Regions from separate parts of the Streptomyces sp. N35 genome, predicted to be linked through region 1. Evidence: riboswitches for the same ligand, from Rfam matches in the RefSeq annotation. Region 1 holds a riboswitch; each other region holds the start of a gene.
What was found. Region 1 has a riboswitch for cyclic di-AMP ahead of JAO81_RS02610 (peptidoglycan DD-metalloendopeptidase family protein). Riboswitches for the same ligand answer to the same signal wherever they lie in the genome.
Positions count from the first base shown of each region.

Region 2: another riboswitch for cyclic di-AMP. It lies ahead of JAO81_RS28185 (transglycosylase family protein); the one in region 1 lies ahead of JAO81_RS02610 (peptidoglycan DD-metalloendopeptidase family protein).
Region 3: another riboswitch for cyclic di-AMP. It lies ahead of JAO81_RS27500 (C40 family peptidase); the one in region 1 lies ahead of JAO81_RS02610 (peptidoglycan DD-metalloendopeptidase family protein).

Region 1 covers NZ_JAEIMH010000003.1:168,787-175,934, reverse strand. Annotated here, with positions in the region: gene JAO81_RS02620 (tyrosine-protein phosphatase) at 1-485, opposite strand, end outside; gene JAO81_RS02615 (alpha-galactosidase) at 735-2,825, shown strand; cyclic di-AMP (ydaO/yuaA leader) riboswitch at 3,101-3,265, shown strand; partial or broken gene JAO81_RS02610 (peptidoglycan DD-metalloendopeptidase family protein) at 3,269-4,183, shown strand; gene JAO81_RS02605 (SGNH/GDSL hydrolase family protein) at 4,366-5,190, shown strand; gene JAO81_RS02600 (STAS domain-containing protein) at 5,202-5,630, opposite strand; gene JAO81_RS02595 (SIMPL domain-containing protein) at 5,977-6,741, shown strand; gene JAO81_RS02590 (TetR/AcrR family transcriptional regulator) at 6,841-7,148, opposite strand, start outside.
Region 2 covers NZ_JAEIMH010000059.1:8,678-15,825, forward strand. Annotated here, with positions in the region: gene JAO81_RS28155 (serine/threonine-protein kinase) at 1-69, shown strand, start outside; gene JAO81_RS28160 (SurA N-terminal domain-containing protein) at 218-868, shown strand; gene JAO81_RS28165 (DUF4230 domain-containing protein) at 918-1,604, shown strand; gene JAO81_RS28170 (nucleoside triphosphate pyrophosphohydrolase) at 1,703-2,701, shown strand; gene JAO81_RS28175 (cytochrome P450) at 2,698-3,993, shown strand; gene JAO81_RS28180 (transglycosylase family protein) at 4,198-5,268, shown strand; cyclic di-AMP (ydaO/yuaA leader) riboswitch at 5,475-5,664, shown strand; gene JAO81_RS28185 (transglycosylase family protein) at 5,668-6,357, shown strand; gene eno (phosphopyruvate hydratase) at 6,699-7,148, shown strand, end outside.
Region 3 covers NZ_JAEIMH010000056.1:38,794-45,941, reverse strand. Annotated here, with positions in the region: gene JAO81_RS27510 (DUF4232 domain-containing protein) at 1-703, opposite strand, end outside; gene JAO81_RS27505 (AfsR/SARP family transcriptional regulator) at 976-3,870, opposite strand; cyclic di-AMP (ydaO/yuaA leader) riboswitch at 4,206-4,367, shown strand; gene JAO81_RS27500 (C40 family peptidase) at 4,374-5,540, shown strand; gene JAO81_RS27495 (hypothetical protein) at 5,605-5,958, opposite strand; gene JAO81_RS27490 (C40 family peptidase) at 6,264-7,148, shown strand, end outside.

The DNA.
Region 1 (7,148 bases):
TCCTTGCCCGCGGCGCAGTGCATCAGCGCCGGCACGCTGTCCTCGGCGAGCTCGGCGAGGACTCGCGCGTGATCGGCGGTGCGCTCACGGACGATGACGCGGTACGTGGTGGACATCCGCGCCGCGGCCTTGCCGTCGCCGAGGATCTTGCGGAGCTCGTCGACATGGCCGTCGCGGACCATCTGCCAGAACTCGGCGCCGTCCGCCGGGTCCGTCAGCGGCAGGTTCAGATTGCGCACCCCGGGCACCTCGACATCGGCGCCCTCGAGCCTCTGGTCGGCCGCGTTGCGGAAGTCGAAGATCGTGTGCAGACCGAGCGAGGCGAGGAACTGGGCGTCCGACTCGGTGGCATGGGCGAGATGACCGCTGCGGAACAGCACACCGTGGCGTACCCGCCTGCCGTCCGTGGTCGGCAGTCCGCCCACGTCGCGGAAGTTGCGTACCCCGGCGAGTTCGGGCTCTGTCGACGGGATCTGCTGCGTCACGGGGGCTCCTCCCACGGTGGTCGCCGGCAGGACTGCCGACGGCTGCGCACAGGTGCACGCGCATTCGACGATACGACATGGATTCCTGGGGCAATCATCTGCGCCCGCCCGCACATTCTGGCCAGTCGGTACGGGCGAACTCCATGCGAACGACGGGTGCCGGGCCATTGCGGCGGAGCGCGACGAGCGCGGATGATGTGCGCACCTGCGCGTACCTGTCGGAATGTGGTGACGAATGGTGGGGGCCCGATGATCGAGGTCGGCGGAGACGGACGGATCTGGCTGCTCTCGGGCCCTACGAGCAGCTATGCGCTGATGCTCAGTGAGCGCGACGAACTGCTCCATCTGCACTGGGGGCCACGCATCGCCCTCGCCGACGCCGAGGCGCTCGCGGTCCAACCCGAGCCTGCCGCAAGCGGGTTCGAGTCCCCGCTCGACGGACGCGAGGAGTACCCGGTCGAGGGCGGGGCGCGGTTCGTGCGACCCGCCCTGGCGGTGCGTACTCCTCAAGTACGCGGCACCGAATGGCGGTTCGCGCAGGCCGCGCAGGACGACGGGGTGCTGAAGCTCGGCTTCACGGATGACGTGCACGGGCTGCGCATCACCCTGCGATACGCGATGCGGGGCGATGTCGTCGAGCGCGACGCCGAACTCGTTCATGAAGGCAAGGGGCCGGCGGTCGAGATTCTGCGGGCCGACTCGGCGGCCTGGACGCTGCCCGAGCGCGACGCCTGGCGGCTCACCCAGCTGCACGGCCGCTGGGCGGCCGAGTCGCGGGTCGAGCGGGTGCCGCTCGCGTACGGGGAGCATGTGATCGGCAGCCGGCGCGGGCATACCGGGCATCAGTACCTGCCGTGGGTGGCGCTGGACGCCGACGGGGCGGGGGAGGAGCACGGCGAGGTCTACAGCTGCGCGCTCGGCTGGTCGGGCGCCTGGCGGATCGCCGTGCAGAAGCTGCCCGGCGGCCTGGTGCAGCTCACCGGCGGCACCGGACACGACGACTCGGGCCAGGTGCTCCTCGAACCCGGGCACACCTGGCGTACGCCGGTGTTCGCCGGGCTCTGGAGCGACGGCGGCTTCGGCGGGGTGAGCCGGGCCTGGCACGCGTATCAGCTGGAGCATGTGATCCCTGACGCGGACCGGGTGCGGCCCGTGCTGTTCAACTCCTGGGAAGCGACCGGTTTCGACATCTCCGCGCCGCAGCAGCTCGAACTCGCCCGCCACGCGGCCGAGATGGGCGTGGAGCTGTTCGTCGTGGACGACGCCTGGTTCGGGGCGCGGGTCAGCGACCGGGCCGGGCTGGGCGACTGGACCCCCAACCCGGATCGCTTCCCCGGCGGTCTGAAGCCCCTGGCCGATGAAGTGCACGCACTCGGTATGCAGTTCGGCATCTGGGTCGAGCCGGAAATGGTGAACGCCGACAGCGATCTGTACCGGTCGCATCCCGACTGGGTGCAGCACCATCCCGGTCGTACACGCACCGAATTCCGTAACCAGCTGGTGCTCAATCTGGCGCGCGAAGACGTCCAGGAGTATCTGTGGGAGCAGCTGCACACGCTGCTTTCCTCGGCGCCGATCGACTATGTGAAGTGGGACTTCAACCGGTGTTTCACCGATGCCGGCTGGCCGGGCGAGGCCTATCCGCAGAAGCTCTGGAATGAGCATGTGCATGCCTTTTACCGACTGCTCGACCGACTGCGCGCGACCCATCCCGGGGTGGCCTTCGAATCCTGCTCGGGCGGTGGCGGGCGTATCGATCTGGGCGTGCTGAGCCGCACCGACCAGGTGTGGACCTCGGACAACACCGACCCCCTCGACCGGCTCGACATCCAGCACGGATTCACCCACGTCCACCCGGCGCGGGTCATGGCCGCCTGGGTCACCGACAGCCCGAACGTGCAGTTGAATGGACGGGTCAGCTCGCTGCGCTTCCGCTTCGTGAGCGCGATGGCGGGGGTGCTCGGAGTCGGCGGTGACCTCGCCGAGTGGACACGGCAGGAACGCGACGAGGCGCGCTCGTGGGTCTCGCTCTACAAGGAGATCCGGGACACCGTCCAGCTCGGCGAACTGCACCGGCTGCGCGCCCCGCGGGGCGGACTGAGCGCGGTGCAGTACGTACGCGGGGACGAGCTCGTCGTCCTGGCGTGGCTGCAGGCCCAGCGGTACGGAGAGCCCGTGGCGCGGGTGCGCCTGCACGGGATCGCCGCCGACGCCTCGTACGAACTCCTCGGGACGGACGAGGTGTACCGGGGCTCGGTCCTGCTGCACCACGGACTGCGCACGGGCCTCAAAGGGGACTTCGATGCCGGTGTCTACCGGTTCCGTCGGGTGCGCCCCTAATGCCCGATTCGGGACCTAAGGGGTAACTGGCCCTGAAGTAAAGGGTGGTGGCGTTTCGGGCGTGAGCGGGATCATATACGTGACGGTGTGTGGCGATCTCCGTCGGTGAATTCCGCTGGGTATGCGGATGGTAAAGATCGTTTATCCACGCAGGGTGACGGTAATTCCCGGAATGGATCAGCTCCTGTGTGGTCCAAGGGAATTGAGATGTTTGTTTTCCGCCTCACCGCTCCCTTACGGTCACCGACAACCCGGTGGACGCCCAATCCTGCCGCCACCGGAATTCGCCCCACACCCGTGCACGGCAGGAGCGGGGGACCCAACGGTAAGACGCCGTTTCCGGTCCCACCGGAGCGGCTTGGGGTGAAGTCGCCTGGTGCGACGGGACATCTCCAGTCCTAACCCGACAGCTCACCTCGCAGGCGACGGAGAAGGAATGCGCCATGCCCGCGAAGGGTAAGCACCGCCGTCCCAAGTCCGCCCGCCTCACCCGCTCGTTCGCCGTCGCCGGCACGGGTGGCGCCGCCCTCGCCCTTCCGCTGCTCGGTGCGACCGGCGCCCAGGCCGCCACGCCGCAGGCCGCGGCGGTGGCCAGTGCCCCGGTGCAGAGCGTGCCGGTCAAGAAGGCCGAGTCGGCCGACAAGACCTACACCGTCGTCACCGGCGACTCGCTCTCCGCGATAGCCGACGACCTCGGCATCGAGGGCGGCTGGAAGCCGCTGTACGCCGCGAACAAGAAGGTCATCGGCGACGACCCGCGCCTGATCGTGCCCGGCGCGAAGCTCAAGATCGGAGCCGCGGTACAGGCCGCCGCCGGAGCCACCGGCACGGCGAAGGAGGCGCCGGCGGACGCCTCGAAGTCCTCCGTGCGGAGCGACGCCGGCACTGCCGGGACGGCCGAAGCACCGGCCGCCGAGGCTCCCGCGCCCAAGGCCGAGCAGGCCGCCGCCACCACCTCCGGCTTCACCGCCCCGGTCGCCGCCGGTGTCTCCACCCAGTACCGCACCGCGGGCTCCATGTGGTCCAGCGGCTACCACACCGGCACCGACTTCGCGGCCGCCTCGGGCACCCCGGTCAAGGCCATCGGCGAGGGCACCGTCGTCTCCGCGGGCTGGAGCGGCTCGTACGGCAACGAGGTCGTCATCCAGCACGCCGACGGCCGCTACTCGCAGTACGCCCATATGTCGCAGCTGTCGGTGTCCACCGGCCAGAGCGTCGCGGGCGGTACGCAGATCGGCCTCGTCGGCTCGACCGGCAACTCCAGCGGACCGCACCTGCACTTCGAGGTCCGCACCGGCCCGGGCTACGGCTCGGACATGGACCCCGTCGCGTACCTGCGCTCGTACGGCGTATCGCTCTCCCCCCGGCCCCCGGAGGCCCCGCCCGGTGCCGGGGCCCCATGGGCCCCGGACTACCTGGCATTTGGGATTTTGAGGCGTATTCCAGGTTGGACGAGACTTTACGAGTGTCCTATCTCACCAGCCGTCAAGAGGCACCTACGGTGGCGTAGGTCACGTACCGGGGTGAAAAATATGCCGACGTGGCAGACGATTCGACGACACCCGCAGCCCTCACCGCCGTGACCCCGGCGGTTTTCGCCTCCTATGTGGCCATCGGCGACAGCTTCACCGAAGGCGTCGGAGACCCTGGCCCCGATGGCGCCTTCGTCGGCTGGGCGGACCGGCTCGCCGTGCTGCTCGCCGACCGCCACCCCGAGCACAGCTTCCGCTACGCCAACCTGGCGGTCCGCGGAAAGCTGCTCGACCAGATCGTCGAGGACCAGGTTCCGCGCGCCAAGGAGCTCGCGCCGGAACTGGTCTCCTTCTGCGCCGGCGGCAACGACATCATCCGCCCGGGCACCGACCCCGACGATGTCGCCGAACGCTTCGAGCGGGCCGTCGCCGATCTGACGGCGGCCGTCGGCACGGTCGTCGTGACCACCGGCTTCGACACCCGCGACGTGCCGGTTCTCCGGCATCTGCGCGGAAAGATCGCCACGTACACCGCGCATGTACGGGCCATCGCCGACCGCTACGGGTGCCCGGTGCTCGATCTGTGGTCGCTGCGCTCGGTGCAGGACCGGCGCGCCTGGGACGGCGACCGGCTGCATCTGTCGCCCGAGGGCCACACCCGTGTCGCGCTGCGGGCCGCCCAGGTGCTCGGCCTGGAGATCCCCGCCGACCCCGACCAGGCCTGGCCCGAGCTGCCGCCGCGCACCGCGCTCGCGGTGCGCCGGGACGACATCCAGTGGGCGCGGGAGTACCTGGTGCCGTGGATCGGGCGCCGGCTGAGGGGGGAGTCCTCGGGTGACCATGTGTCGGCGAAGCGGCCGGATCTGCTGCCCTTGAAGGCGCCTGTCGGCTGATCCCTTCGCGGTCAGCTGCTCCCTTTGCGGTCCCCTGCGGGCCGACCCCCCTGTGCTCCCCTGATCCCTCCGCGGCCCCCGGCCGGCCGCCCCCCCCGCGGCCCCCCGTCGGCCGACGGGTGCGCCCGGTAAGCGTCGTACGGAGGGCTGGCGAGGACCGGGACGGAGTCGGGTACGCCCAGGTACGTGAGGATGCGCAGCACGAACGGGTCCGTGCAGATCAGGACCATACGGCCGTCGGTCAGGCCGAGGCGCGCCCGGAGCCGTTCGATCAGGGCGATCCCGCTGCAGTCGACGAAGGTCAACAGGCGGATGTCGAGGACGAGTTCGGCCGTCGGCAGGCGAAGCTCCTGGAGCAGCGGGTCCTCGATGTCCAGGACCATGGCCACGTCCAGCTCGCCGTGCAGCTCCACGGTGAGCCGCTCGCCATCGCGTCGCATCAGGGGCGTGGACTGTTGAGCGTCGGGAAACACCTTTCCCCCAGGTCGTCTGCTGTCGCAGCTCGGGCGACACCGGGGGCCGGGGTGTCCGGCGCCGAATCTAAGCGCCGTGCATGAAGTCGGGGTCGTGCGCCGGAGTGCTGTCACTCGATGGCGTGAATTTGAGGGGCCCCGCTTGACGTTCGCGGGTGCGGGGCGGGTGTTTGCCGGCTGGACCGGTGAGGTGACAGGGCGGTTCCGCCGGGAGTGGCGTACCGGCACGGCGGGCTGTCGGTGCTGGGATGTCCGCGCGCCCGGGCCGCCCCGCCCGGGCGCACCGCACCCCCGATCCGGAGGACCTCACCCCATGGCCGTACGCACTCCGTCCCCGCTCGTCGCCCGCGCCGCGGCGGCAGCCGCCCTCGCGGGCGGCATGCTCACGGCGGGCGCGGTCCCCGCACTCGCCGCGGAGCCGGCCGCCCCCGCACCGCACAGCGCTCCCGCCCCCGCGCCCGCCCTCGTGACCGTGACCGGTGACGGGCAGGCCACGGCGGCGCCCGACATCGCCATCCTGCACATCGGCGTCGAGACCACCGCGAAGACCGCACAGCAGGCGCTCGCCGCGCAGAACAAGGCGGCCGACGCGATGCTCGCCGCCGTGCGCGAGGCGGGCATCGCGGAGAAGGACGTCCGCACCGAGAGCCTCAACGTCTCGGCCGTCACCCAGCACGAGCCGAACGGTGCCAGCAAGGTCACCGGCTACCAGGCCGGACAGGTCTTCTCGGTGCGCGTCCGCGACATCGACAAGGCCGGCTCGGTTCTGCAGAAGGTCATGGACGCCGCCGGCGACGCGGGGCGGATCCACTCGGTGGCCTTCGACGTCGCCGACACCCGCAAGCTGCGCGAGCGGGCCCGTACGGCGGCGCACAGGGACGCACACGCCAAGGCCGCCCAGTACGCCGAGCTCAGCGGCATGAAGCTGGGGCGTCTCGTGTCCGTGAACGAGGGCGACAGCGGGATGCCGCGGCCGGTGGCGCTTCCGGCGGTGCAGTTCGACAAGGAAGGCGTGCCGGTCGCGCCCGGCGAGATCGAGGACCGGGTCACGGTGACCGAGGTGTACGAACTGCGCTGAGCCAACGGATCGGCATCGCAACGGACGGTACGGCCCGGTGGACTCGCATGTCCCCCGGGCCGTCGCGCTCAGCGCGCGTGTGTCCCCGGGCCGTCGCGCTCAGCGCGCGTTCCGTGTCAACGCCTCCCGGGCCAGGCCCAGTTCACGCGCCAGTGCCTCGTCCACCCAGGTCAGAATGGTCGTGCGGGAGGGGCCGGCGGCGTATGCGGTGTTCTGCACGGCGAGGCCGTCGAGCAGCGCGGTCAGACGCAGCGCGGCCGCGGCCGGATCCGGGCAGCGGAACTCGCCCGCCTCGACCCCCTCGCCGATGACCTCGGCGAGCGCGCACTTCCACTGCTGGTCGACGTCCCGTGTCACCTGGCGCAGCACCGGCTCGCGCAGACCCGCGGCCCAGCCCTCGATCCACA
Region 2 (7,148 bases), on a different contig from region 1:
GGACCCGCGCACGCGTTCCCGGGCGAAATCCGCCGCACGCTGCACTGGCTGGGGCAGGTACGCGGCTGACAGCGCACCGGTATGGACGCGCATCCCGAACTGCCCATGAATCGTTGGTCGAACCAGTGGCCGAACCGCACGCCCACTGCCTAACATCGATCACCGCAAGGCTTGTGCACTGACGCACAATCTCGCCGCAGCCGCCGGGAGGCCCCCTTTGCACCGCCGCCGTCGCACCGCACTCACCCTCTCCGCTGCCCTTCTGGCCGCGGCGCCCCTCCTGGCCGCCTGCTCGAACGAGGCCCATCCCGGCGCCGCCGCCGTCGTCGGCGAGGAGCGCATCTCCATGGCGCAGCTCCAGTCCCGGGTCAACGAGGTGCGCAGTGCCCAGCAGGCGGCCACGGCCAAGACGGACAACTACGCCCAGGCGGTGGAGAAGACCGGCGGCCTCACCCGCGACACCCTGCAGTCGATGGTCCTCGACCGCGTCCTGCACCAGGCCGCCGAGGACGCGGGCGTCACCGTGACCCGCAAGGAGATCCAGGGCCTGCGCGGCGAACTGGTCAAGCAGGCCGGCAGCCAGGAGGCCCTGGAGGCGGGCTGGCTGCAGCAGTACAACATCCCGCCGTCGCGGATCGACGACTCCCTCCGTACGGAGATCGAGGCCCAGAAGCTGTACCAGGCCCTGGGCGCCGACCCCCAGACCGAGACCGGACAGCAGGCCTTCTGGAAGGCACTCTCGGACGCCTCCCGCTCCCTGGACGTGGACCTCAACCCCCGTTACGGCACCTGGGACATGACCAAGAGCCGCCGCGCGGACACGGTGACGCCGTGGCTGCGTCAGGTGTCAGGCGCCAAGGAGGCGTAACCCCCCCGGCCGTATGAGTGCCCGCGCCCGACGCGGGCACTCGGCCCGTATGACAACCACCGAGACCAAGCCCCGGCGGCCGCTCGGCAAGGAAAGCTCCGCACGCAGGCTGCCCTGGTGGATCAAACTCCCGGCCGCGCTCGTCGTGGCCCTCGTCCTCGTCCTGCTCGCCGGACAGCTGCGCCTGCTGCCCGGCCTCGACGACATCTTCGGCTCCGAGACCAAGGACCGCTCAGGCCCCGCCGTACTGAAGTCGCTGCGGGACATGAGCCGTTACGAAGGCGCCGCCGGCTCCTACCAGGTCGTCGTCGACCTGGAGAAGGACGCCAAGTTCCTGCCCGACGCGATCCGCGGCACCCGCACCCTGTTCGTCGGCTCCGGCACCGCCAGCGCCTATGTCGACCTGGGCGCCCTGAAGGAGGACAACGTCCGCGTCGACAAGGAACGCACCGCGGCCACCCTCGTCCTGCCGCACGCGAAGCTCGCCAAGGCCACGCTCGACCCCGACCGCTCCTACACCGTCTCCAAGCAGCGCGGAATTCTGGACCGGCTCGGTGACCTGTTCTCCGACAACCCGGCCGGCGAACAGGCGGTGAACAAGCTCGCGGTCCGGCACATCTCCGCCGCGGCCAAGGACAGCGGCCTGACGGCCCGCGCGGAACGCAACACCACCGCGATGCTGGAGGGCCTGCTCACCTCGCTCGGCTTCGAGAAGGTGACGGTGCGGTACGCGTGAGCGTCCGGCGAAGGTGACGGTGCGGTACGCGTGCGTGCCCGGCGAAAGCCCGGGGCACGGGTGAATCCCTGACGCGGCCGCGGGGTACGTTGGCCGACGTGAACGCTCCCGACGCCCCCGGCCGCATCGTCCTGCTCACCACGACCCACCGCGTGGCCCCCGGCCTCCTGTCCTGGCCGGCCTGGCAGGCTCTGCACAGCGCCGATCTCGTCCTGTGCGCCGACCCGGCCCACCCCCAACTCCCGTATCTGCGCGAGGCGGGCGTCACCGTGGAGCAGCGCACCCCCGCCGCCGAGGAACTGATCGACGCCTGCGCGGGCGACCGCACCGTGATCGTGCTCGCGAGCGGCGAGGGCGACCCCCTGCTCACCGACGGTCTGGCCCGGCTCGCGGGTTCGGGCCGGGTGCGGATGCCCGACCTCGAGCTGCTCCCGGCCTCGTACGATCTGCCGGGCGCCCGCCTCCTCGACCTCGTCCAGGTCATGGACCGCATCCGCCGCGAGTGCCCCTGGTCCTCGCAGCAGACCCACAAGGGCCTGGCGAAATACGGCATCGAGGAGGCCTACGAACTCGTCGAGGCCATCGAGGAGGGCGACCGTACGGAGCTGCGCGAAGAACTCGGCGACGTCCTGCTCCAGGTCGTCTTCCACGCCCGGATCGCCGCCGAGGACGAAGAGGAGCCCTTCGACATCGACGATGTCGCGGGCACCATCGTCACCAAGCTGATCCACCGCCACCCCCACGTCTTCGGCGATGACACGGCGCAGACCCCCGAAGAGGTCAAGGCGCACTGGCTGCGCACCAAGGCCGAGGAGAAGCAGCGCGACTCGGTCACCGAGGGCGTCCCGCTCGGCCAGCCCGGCCTCGCCCTGGCCGCCAAGCTCGCCTCACGGGTCCGTACGGCAGGGCTCGACGTTCCGCTGCCCCAGGGCACGGGCCTCGGCTACGAACTGCTCGCCCTGGCCGTCCGCGCGGAATCCGAGGGAATCGACCCGGAGGCCGCACTGCGGGCGGCGGGGCGGGCGTACCGGGACGCGATCAGGGTCGTGGAGGCCGGCGAGAAGGGGAGCGGAGAGGCGGATACGGTCGAGGGGTGACCAGCACCGCCCCGACCGGACCCACGCCGACCGGAACAACTCCGCCTGAACTCTTCACCTGGGAGTTCGCCACCGACCCGTATCCCGCCTACGCCTGGCTGCGCGAGCACGCCCCGGTGCACCGCACCACGCTGCCCAGCGGGGTCGAGGCCTGGCTGGTCACCCGGTACGCCGACGCCAAGCAGGCGCTCGCCGACCAGCGGCTCAGCAAGAATCCGGTGCACCACGCCGGGGACGAGCGGGCCAAGGGCAGGACGGGCATCCCCGGTGAACGCAAGGCCGACCTGATGACCCATCTGCTCAACATCGACCCGCCGGACCACACCCGGCTCAGGCGGCTGGTCTCGAAGGCGTTCACGCCGCGCAGGGTCGCCGCGTTCGCGCCCCGGGTGCAGGAGCTCACCGACCAGCTCATCGACTCCTTCGCGCGGAAGGGGAGCGCGGATCTGATCCACGAGTTCGCCTTCCCGCTCCCCATCTACGCGATCTGCGATCTGCTCGGCGTACCGGCCGAGGACCAGGACGACTTCCGTGACTGGGCGGGCATGATGATCCGTCATGGCGGCGGGCCGCGCGGAGGAGTCGCGCGCAGCGTCAAGAAGATGCGCGGCTATCTCGCCGAGCTGATCCACCGCAAGCGCGCCGAACTGCCCGAACACCCTGCGCCGGACGAGGACTTGCTCTCCGGTCTCATCCGCGCGAGCGACCACGGCGAGCACCTCACCGAGAACGAAGCGGCCGCGATGGCCTTCATCCTGCTCTTCGCCGGCTTCGAGACCACGGTCAATCTGATCGGCAACGGGACCTATCAACTCCTCCGTCACCCCGAACAGCGCGCCCGCCTCCAGGAGTCGCTGGCCGTGGGGGAGCGGGGCCTCCTGGAGACGGGAGTCGAGGAACTCCTGCGCTACGACGGGCCGGTGGAGCTCGCGACCTGGCGTTTCGCCACCCAGGACCTGACCATCGGCGGCCAGGGGATCGCCGTCGGCGACCCGGTCCTCGTCGTCCTCGCCGCCGCCGACCGGGACCCCGAGCGCTTCGAGCAGCCGGACACCCTCGACCTCTCCCGCCGCGACAACCAGCACCTCGGCTACGGGCACGGCATCCACTACTGCCTCGGCGCGCCGCTCGCCCGACTGGAAGGACAGGCGGCGCTCGCCACCTTGCTCACGCGTCTGCCGGATCTCCGGCTTGCGGGAGAAGAGGGCGATTTGCGGTGGCGTGGGGGGCTCATCATGCGCGGATTGCGGGCGCTACCGGTCGAGTTCACCCCAGAACGCCCTGCCTCGTAACACGCTGACGACGTCCAGTAACTGACGCCTCGTCAAAACTGTGACTTTCACGTGATCTGCGCTGCATCGACTTGTGACTGACGTTCGAATGCGGCTACGTTCACCGCTTAGCTCAGCTGCCACTGGGGACCCAGGACCTGACGTATGTACGGGCCCGAGTTCCCCGTGGTCCCTCAGCAGTGCAGTCACGCGAAAGGCGTTCACATGCTTTCCGGGAACGGTCGTCACCGTCGACCCCGCCAGGTCCCCGGCCTGGTCGTCGCAGCCGGCGTCACCGGCTCAGCGCTCGCCCTGCCGCTGTTCGGCGCGACGGGCGCGAGCGCGGCCGACGGCTCCAGCTGGGACCGCCTCGCCGAGTGCGAGAGCGGCGGCGTGTGGAGTGCGAACTTCGGCAACGGGTACTACGGCGGGCTGCAGTTCGACCAAACGACCTGGGAGGAGTTCGGCGGGCTCGACTATGCGCCGACCGCCGATCTGGCCAGCCGCGGCGAGCAGATAGCCGTGGCCGAGAAGGTCGTCGCGGCGCAGGGCCCGCAGGCCTGGGCCACGTGCGCGCCGATCGCCGGGCTCGTGACGGCATCGCCGAGCGCCACGCCGGAGAGCGAGCGGGACAAGACCCAGGACGGCAAGGGCGAGTCCGGCAAGACGGACAAGTCCGAGAAGGCGGACGGCGGCGCGACGTCGGACGCGGACGGATCGACCGCATCGCCGGACCCTTCCGCCTCGGCCACTGCGGACCCCTCGGACCCCTCGGCCCCCTCCGCCTCGGCGACTGGTGACCCTTCCGCCTCGGCCACTCCCGGCCTCGGTGACCTCCCGCTGTTCGGCGAGAGCGACTGGAACCTCGGCGGCTCCTCCGTATCCCCCTCATCCCCCTCGGACGATTCCGGCATTCCGGACGACCTGCCCACTCCGGGCGGCACGGAGGGCGGCGGCACCGCCGGAAGTGACGAATCCGACAACTCCGGCGGCGATTCCGCCACTTCGCCCGACGACTCCTCCGGCCGCCACCGCGGCGACCGCGCCCCCGACGACACCGCCGACGCCGACCGTGGCTCCTCCGGCCGGCATGCCTCGCGTGACGACGAGGCGCGCGACGCGGGCGCCGCGGACGGCGCGTACACCGTGCGGCCCGGCGACAGCCTTTGGGGCATCGCGGACGACCAGCAGGTCGAGGGCGGCTGGACTTCCCTTTACGCCGGCAACCGCCTGGTCATCGGCGACGACCCGAACCTCATCGTGCCTGGCCAGGACCTGGCGCTCGGTCAGAACTGACGCGATAACAGGGGTAGGGACATGGGCGAGTTCGGCAGCGAATGTCCGTAATAAAGGAGCTTCGGGGGAAGTGAGAGATGGGTCTCACCGCCCCCGATTCTCTTTGAAATTCGAGCGTTTGCCCGTTTACGGTCGTGACCGCTCGCCATTGGTGAGCCCCGACGACCGCACGCCGAATCCTGCCGGCGGACGTACGGGAACAGTCGTCGCGTCATGCGCCGTAGGCAGGAGCGGGGGACCCAAGGTTTGCGCCGTGGGCGGTGGTTGAGAGACCGCCAACCCGGCTTGGGGTGAAGTGTCCGATATCGATACGTGGATACACGTTCATTTCGGACACCGGGTACTCACTGCACCCGAACCCGACAGCTCACCTCGCAGGCGTCGGTGAGGGGAAACTCCATGCTGTTTTCGGGCAAGGGCACTGGCAAGCACCGTCGTCTGACCAAGAGCGAGAAGGCCGTCCGCGCCGTCACGCTGGCCGGTGTCGCCGGCACCGCGATCGCCGCGCCGCTGATGACCGCCGGCTCCGCCTCCGCCGCGACCACCTCCGAGTGGGACCAGGTCGCCCAGTGCGAGTCGGGCGGCAACTGGTCGATCAACACCGGCAACGGCTACTACGGCGGCCTGCAGTTCTCGGCCTCCACCTGGTCCGGCTACGGCGGCACGGCCTACGCGCCCACCGCCGACCAGGCCACCAAGGCGCAGCAGATAGCCATCGGCGAGAAGGTCCTCGCGGGCCAGGGCAAGGGTGCCTGGCCGAGCTGTGGCGTGGGCCTGTCCAACGCCTCGAACGGCGCCGGCGCCGCGCAGGAGTCCGCTCCGCAGCAGCAGGCCCCGAAGCAGGAGTCCGCGCCGCAGCGCGAGTCCGCTCCGAAGGCCGACCGCTCGCAGCGCACCGTCGAGACCCCGACCGGCAAGAAGGTCGAGAAGGGTGACGGCGAGTACAAGGTGAAGTCCGGCGACACCCTCTCGAAGATCGCCGAGGCGCATGACGTCAAGGGCGGCTGGGAGAAGCTCTTCAAGCTGAACGACGACATCGTCGACGACGCGGACTTCATCTTCCCGGGCCAGCAGCTCCACCTGAGCTGAGCCGAGCTGAGCCAGGCCGGCTCCACCTGAGCCGAGCCACGCTGGCTCCACCCGAGCCGGCCACCCCCGGCGATTCCCCCCACGCTCCCCCCCCCCCGCGCCGGCCCCCCCGCCCCGCCGGGCCGGGGTCTTGCGCTCCTGCCCGATATGCCCGGCCCGTTCCGTACCGGCCGGTAATAAAGGTGTCCGGTCAGAGGCCCTTCTGCCCCGTATTACGGGCCTTCGGGCCTCTTTTCGTCCCAGGGGACGGGCGGTCGGCTGGCCGAAGCCTCAGAGCCGGTTAGGCTCTTGTCGCAAGGCCAAAGCGACCCTGCACTTCTAGCGTCACATCCCAGAAGGAGATGCTCGTGCCGTCCATCGACGTCGTCGTAGCCCGGGAAATCCTGGACTCCCGAGGCAACCCCACGGTCGAGGTCGAGGTTGGCCTCGACGATGGCAGCACCGGGCGTGCTGCCGTTCCGTCCGGTGCCTCCACCGGTGCGTTCGAGGCTGTGGAGCTCCGTGACGGAGACGCCAACCGCTACCAGGGCAAGGGTGTCGAGAAGGCCGTTCTGGCCGTCATCGAGCAGCTCGGCCCGGAGCTCGTCGGCTACGACGCCACCGAGCAGCGCCTCATCGACCAGGCCATGATCGACCTGGACGCCACCGACAACAAGGGCTCCCTCGGCGCCAACGCCATCCTCGGCGTCTCGCTCGCCGTCGCCCACGCCGCCTCCGAGGCCAGCGACCTTCCGCTGTTCCGCTACCTCGGCGGCCCGAACGCGCACCTGCTGCCCGTTCCGATGATGAAC
Region 3 (7,148 bases), on a different contig from region 1:
ACGGCTTCGCGGTGTTCCAGTTCGTGACGTCCGCGCTGTCCCAGGTGAACTCCGACTCCCCGCCCTTGTCGTCGACGGCACCGTTCTCGTAGCCCGGGCCGGTGTCGCCGCCCTGGTCGCGCAGGGCGAGGGAGAGCTCGCTCGACGTGTTGCTGGTCTCGCCGTCCACGAAGAGGGCCACGGCGGAGTAGACCTGGCCGCCCGGCTTGACCGTGATCTTGGCGCTGCCGCCGGCCGGGTCCTTGGACGAGTGACCGAGGACGGTGGCGGTGTCCCCGAGCATGACCGAGGGGTACGACGTGACCCAGCAGGGCTTGGAGTCGGCGTTCCGCGCGGTGATCAGCAGGTGCTCGCCCTCCTCGGCGGGGAAGCGGTGCTGCACGGAGATCGACAGCTCGTCGCCCTTGCACGGCTGGGTGGCGGTGGAGCCCGCGGCGGACTGGTCGGTGGTGCCGCCGGAGCCGGAGCCCGAGCCGCCGGAAGTGCCGCTGCCCTCGGAGGACTTGGAGTCCGTGTCCTGGGCGTCCGACTCCCCCGAGCCCTCCGCGCCCGAGGTGCTGCCCGAGGTGCTGCCCGCGCTCTTGCCGGTGTCGGCCTTTGTGCCCTTGCCCCCGTCCGAACCCCCGCAGGCGGTCAGGCTCAGGGCCAGGGCTGCGGTGGCGGCAGCGGTCAGGACGGTGGTGCGGATTCGCTTGGTGCGCATATGAGGTTCCCCCGTGCGGTGGTGCGGATCTGGCGCGGAGCGGTCGACTCCGCCGTGCTGCGGGACCAGCTTGTCCCGGCCCGCTGGCGCTTCGCTCACGCCGCGCTGACGTCCCGCTGACGTCTGCTGCGGTCCGGCGAAAGGGCAGGTCAGGGGCGTACGAGTGGATGACAGGGCAGGGGTGTACGAGCGCATGACAGGTCAGGGACGTATGCGCGGACGACAGGTCAGGGGCGTACGAGCGCATGACAGGTCAGGGACGTACGAGCGGATTACGGCCGTACGGTCGCGAGCCGTAGACGAGCCGTGTCGTAGCGTGCGCGCAGTCCCACGTCCGCCGACACCTCGAGCAGCGCGCCGAGCGCCCGCACCGCACCCTCGTCGTAGCCGGCGGCCTCCGCCTCGTCGGCCGCGTCCTCCAGGCGCCGGATGCCCTCGGCCTGTTCGCCCAGGCCGAGCAGCGCCTGCCCGGCCGTCGTGAGGAGGAGCACCCGCGAGGCACCGGAGGGATCCGGGGAGCCGTCGAGGGCGAGCGCGGCGGTGGCCGTGTCGAGGGCCGACTTCCATTGCCGGGCGTCGAGCCGGTGCCGGGCGAGGTGGTGCAGGGCCAGGCGTTCGCTGGGCAAGTCGCCTGCCGCGCGCGCCAGTTCCGCCGCCCGTACGCACCCTTCGGCGGCCTCCCGCGGGCTACCGAGTGCGGCCTGGGCGAGCGACAGGTTGACAAGCGCCGTGGCCTCGCCGTGCGGATCTCCCGCGCGGGACGCGAGCGCCGGGGCGGCCTCCAAGTGTTCCAGCGCCTGCCCGACGAGGCCCTCCTCGGTCAGAACCCAGCCGAGCAGCGCGAGGACCCGGCCCTCCGCCCGGAGGTCTCCGTCGGCGCGGGCGGCCTCAAGTGCCGTACGCAGCAAGGGAGTCCAGCCGTCACGGACCCGCCAGGCCATCTGCGGCCACAGACCGAGCACGATCCGCCAGGTTCTGCCGTGCAGTCCGGCGGTGTGCGCGGCGCCCACCGCCAGGGTCAGATCGTCGCGTTCGGCGGCGTACCAGGCCATGGCGTCCTCGCGGCCGCGGAACTCCCGTATGGCCGAGGGCTGTTGGAAGTCGGCGGGCAGATCGAAGCACGGCTCGTCGCCAGGTTCGGCGGCGTCCGCCGCGGCCAGGGCGGTGGCCACGGTGTGGTCGAGCCCCCGCAGCAGCGCCTCCGGTCCGGCGTCCAGGCCGCGCGCGTACAGCCGTACGAGATCGTGCAGCGTCCACCGGCCCGGCGCCGTGCGGATGACGAGGTGGGCCGCGGCGAGCCGGTCGAGGGCGGCCTCCGCCGCGTCCGGGTCCGTACCCGCGAGGGCGGCGGCGGTGTAGCGGTCGAAATGGGTGCCGGGGTGCCTGCCGATGTGGGCGAAGTGGTGCGCGGCGGCCGCGGGAAGCCGGCTCGCGGTGAGCCGCAGGGCGGCGCGCACGCCCGTGTCCTCCACGTCCAGGAGGCTCAACCTGCGGGAGGCGTCGGACAGTTCGGCGCTCATCTCGCTCAGCGACCAGTCCGGCTGGTCCGCGAGGCGGGCGGCGGCGACCCGCAGGGCGAGCGGCAGACCGCCGCAGAGTTCGGCGAGGCGGCGCGCGGCCACCGCCTCCGCGAGGACCCGCTCCTTGCCGAGCACGGCGGCGAGCAGCGCGGTGCCGTCGTCCGGGCCGAGGACGTCGACGGGCACGGGCCGGGCGGCGTCGGAGGCGATCAGACCGCGCAGCCGGTAGCGGCTGGTGACGACGGTGACGCAGTCGGTGCCGCCCGGCAGCAGCTCTCTGACCTGGGCGGAACCGTGCGCGTTGTCCAGTACGACGAGAAGCCGGCGGTCGGCGGCAAGGGAACGGAACAGCGCGGACGCGCCCTCGGCCGACTCGGGGATCCGGTGCGGCGCGACCCCGAGCGCGAGCAGGAATTCACGCAGCACGTCGATACGGGGCACGGTGCCGGTGTCGCTGAAGCCGCGCAGGTCGGCGTAGAGCAGTCCGCCGGGGAACGCGGCGCGGTTGCGGTGCGCCCAGTGCACCACGAGGGCCGTCTTGCCCACGCCCGCGGGCCCGGTGACCAGGCACACGGGGGCCTCCCCCGCGGCGGCGCGGGACAGGGCGGTGAGTTCGGCGGCCCGGCCGTGGAAGCCGCGCGGCATGCGGGGCAGGAGGTCGATGGTGTCGGCGAGGGGGGTGGGAGACGGCGGCTCGGGAGCGTGCGGCTCAGCAGCGTGCGGTCCGGGATAGTACGGCTCGGGAGCGTGCGGTCCGGGAGAGCGCGGCTCGGGAGCGAGCGGTCCGGGAGAGTGGAGTTCGGGAGAGTGCGGCTCCGGTTGCAGGGGCGCCATGGGTGTCATCGACGGCGAGGAGGGTTCCGCCGCGATGCCCGTGCCGCCGCGCGCACCTCCCGCCCCGCCCAGCTCCTCCCCCCGCAGCGCCACCGCATACGCGTCCGCCAGCTCGTGCCCCGGATCTACGCCCAGCTCATCGGCGAGCAGCCGCCGCGTGCGGTGGAACCGGTCCAGCGCTTCCGAACGGCGGCCCGCCCGCTGCAGGGCCGTCATCAGCGCGGCCGCCAGCGATTCGCGCAGCGGATGAACGTCCGCCTCCACGCGCAGTACGGCCGCGGCCCGCGCGTGCTCGCCGAGCCGTGTGTACTCGGCGGCCAGCAGTTCCACGGTGGCGAGCCGCAGTTCCTCCAGCGCGTGCGCGGCGGCCTGCAGCGGCGGGCTCGGGTGCGCTCCGGTCAGGGCGGGACCCTGCCACAGCGAGAGGGCCTCCTGGTACATCGCGACGGCGTCGGCCGGCGTCCGCTGACCGCGGGCCAGCGCCACCAGTTCCTCGAAGCGGTGGGCGTCCAGGAGGCTCTCCGGCATGCGCAGCACGTACGCCGTGCCCTGGGTGAGCAGTTCGACGCCGTACACGTCCGCTTCCACCCCTGCGAACAGGGCCCGCAGCCGCGACACATGGCCCTGGATCACGCTCCGGGCCCGCGTCGGCGGCTCGTGGTCCCACAGCGCGGCCGTCAACTGGTCCACGGGAACGGGGTGGTTGGGCCGCAGCAGCAGCGCGGCGAGCAGGCTGCGCCGCTTGGCGGGGCCGAGTGGCAGTTCACCGGTCTCGGTGGCGACGGAAACCGCTCCGAGCAGCCGGAACTCCACTTACGCAACTCCTTGTGGGGAAAGCGTCAGATTACCGGAGGGTTTGCAGGAGGAATCGCTGGAGGAGCCGGGGAGGAGCGGGAAGGAGTCGGGGAGGAGCCGGGGAGGGGCCGGGGAGGGGCCGGGGAGGGGAGGCGTCGGAGGTCAAGGCGCCTCGGTAAAACTCCTGTTGTGGTGACAAGCGAAGACATAGGGGACGGGGGCGTCGGCGCCGAGTCGCCAAGGTCACGAAAATGTATCGGGCATATCGCACATCAACCTTCACAGCAGCCACACGAGTTGGCTAGCGTGCTTCCGGGCCGCTCGTACCCCCGCCGGCGACCATCGCCGGGACCGCGTGGCCTGCGCTGAGTCCGGGGCGTCGTCAAGGCGATCCGGAGCCGGGGACCCACCCAACACCTGGGGTGAATCGGGACGCCCCCAACGTCCCGTAGGGCAGACCTTCCATACCGCCCGAACCCGACAGCTAACCCGGTAGGCGCCAACTGGAAGGAGCGCCGGTCTTGGCGTCGCACCGCAAGCCGCGGACCAGTCGAATACGTACCTCGCATGCCGTCGGGATCACCTCGGCCGCGCTGACCTCCGTGGCGCTGCTGGCGCAGACCGCGAACGCCGCGCCCGCCGAGCCCGACAAGCCCTCCCTCGAGGAGGTGCAGAAGAAAGTCGACGATCTCTACCGCGAGGCCGGCTCCGCCACCCAGAAGTACAACCTGGCCAAGGAGAAGTCCGACCAGCAGCGCGACAAGCTGAACGACCTCCAGGACGAGGTCGCCCAGCGCACCGAGAAGGTGAACGATGCCCGGCGCGAGCTCGGCCAGATCGCGGCCGCGCAGTACCGCAACGGCACTTCGTCCGACACCGCCGTCCTTCTGCTGTCGGACAACCCCGACGACTACTTCGCGCAGCGCCAGCTGATGGGGCGGCTCTCCGGCCAGCAGCAGAAGGCCGTCGAGGACTTCAAGTCGCTCCAGACGCAGGCGAACGACAAGCGGGACGAGGCCACCGACTCCCTCGCGCAGCTCTCCGAGTCCGAGGGCGACCTCAAGACCAGCAAGCAGGACGTGCAGAAGAAGCTGGGCGAGGCGCGTGAGCTGCTGTCGAAGCTGACGGCGGAGGAGAAGGCGCGCCTCGCCGAGCTGGAGCGCAAGCGGGAGGCCGAGGCCAAGCGCAAGGCCGAGGAGCTGGCCCGTAAGCAGGCCGCGGAGGAAGAGGCCAAGCGCAAGGCGGCGGCCGAGCAGGCCGCCAAGGAAGAGGCCGCGCAGGAGGAGGCCGCCGAGGAGCCGGCCGATCCGCCCGCCTCCGACTCCGGTGACGCCTACGCGGCCAAGGCCGAGAAGGTGATCGCGTTCGCGCAGTCCCAGATCGGCAAGCCGTACGTATGGGGAGCGGCAGGTCCCGACTCGTACGACTGCTCCGGTCTCACGCAGAAGGCGTGGGCGCGGGCGGGGATCTCACTGCCGCGCACCACCTGGGACCAGGTGAAGGCCGGCACGACCGTGAGCGTCGACAACGCCAAGCCCGGTGACCTGGTCTTCTTCTACGACGACATCAGCCACGTGGGCATCTACATCGGCAACGGCGAGATGATCCACGCGCCGAAGCCGGGCGCCAACGTGCGGGTCGAGTCGATCTACTACATGCCGATCCACAGCGTCGTACGCCCGGCGTAGCGGGGAATCAGGTCCGGGCAGTCAGGACCGGGCAGTCAGGTCCGGGCAGCCAGGCCCCGGGGAATCAGGTCCACAGGGTCGCGATGAAGATGTTCGCGGTGGTCAGGGCACCGACCGCCGCGAACATCCCCTTGTCGACCTTCTCCTCGTCACGCTTCACGTAGACGAGACCGAGGATCACGATCAGGACGGCGAGCTTCACGCCGATCTTGATGTTGTTCACGGTCTGGTCGTCGGCCTGGTTGAGGCCGACCAGGGCCACGCCCGTGACCAGCATGGTGAGCGCGCCGTGCAGCATCGCCGGGGTGAAGCGCGCGGCGTTCTCGCCCATCGCCTTCATCTGCGTGAGGAAACCGCCGAGCAGCGAGGCGATACCGATGATGTGCAGCGCGACGAACACGTTGATGAGTACGTCCATGGCCCGGAGCCTAGAGGGTGCCCGAACGCCTCCTGTGTCCGGGTCCGTAGCACATCACCCGCTCGTGAACCGGCGCTTCGGGCGTATCGGTCAGCTCTCCGAGTCCCTCTGGCACGCAGCATCTCGAGCGCGGTCATATGCGGTCAGCATCCCGGCACACGAGACCACTTCCGCACTTTCCGTCACCACCCCGTGACGGAGAGGTTTAGCGTCCTTGCCCAGTGACCGGCTCCCCACCGCCGCCCGAGACAGGATCAGGACGGCAGTCGGTCACTACCGCCGGACGCGTAAGGAAGTGTCTGAGGTTGGCCGCGCATCGCAAGCCCAAACCGCGTTCGCTCACCGGCTCGATCACCGGCAATACGGCACGCACCGCACTGACCCTGGCTCTGGCCGGTGCCGCGTCCACGACCCTCTTCGAGGGATCAGGACAGGCGGAGCCCCGGCTCACCCCGGCCCAGGTGAAGGCGAAGGTCGACAAGCTCTACCACGAGGCGGAGGTCGCCACCGAGAAGTACAACGGGGCGCGGGAGAAGGCCCAGAAGGCCCGCGGCGCGATCAACGAGCTGCAGGACGAGGCCGCCCGCAAGAGCGACAAGCTGAACGAGGCGCGTACGGCGCTGGGTCATGCGGCGACCGAGCAGTACCGTTCCGGCGGGATCGACCCGACGATGCAGCTGGCCCTCGCGTCCGATCCGCAGGAGTTCCTCGACAGCGCCTCGCTCGCCGCGCAGACGGCCGGCCGGCAGGCTTCGGCCATCGAGGGCGTACGGGACGATCTGCGCGAGATCGAGCAGCTGCGCAGCGAGGCGGCCCGGCGGCTCGACGAACTGCGGGAGCACCAGGCGGCGTTGAAGCAGCGCAAGGCCGAGATCAACGGCAAGCTGGACAAGGCCCGTGAGCTGCTCGCCACGCTCTCCCCCGCCCAGCAGGCCTCCTACGCCGACGGCGCATCCGGGGACCGCGCGTCGCGCGAGATGCCCCGCGGCTCGCTCAAGGCCCCCAACGCCCGTGCCGCACAGGCTGTTTCCTTCGCGTACGGCGCGCTGGGCAGCCCTTACGTGTGGGGCGCCTCGGGCCCGGGCGCCTTCGACTGCTCGGGTCTGACGCAGGCGGCGTACCGCTCGGCGGGCGTCTCCCTGCCCCGTACGACCTATACGCAGATCAATGCGGGCCAGCGGGTGTCTCGC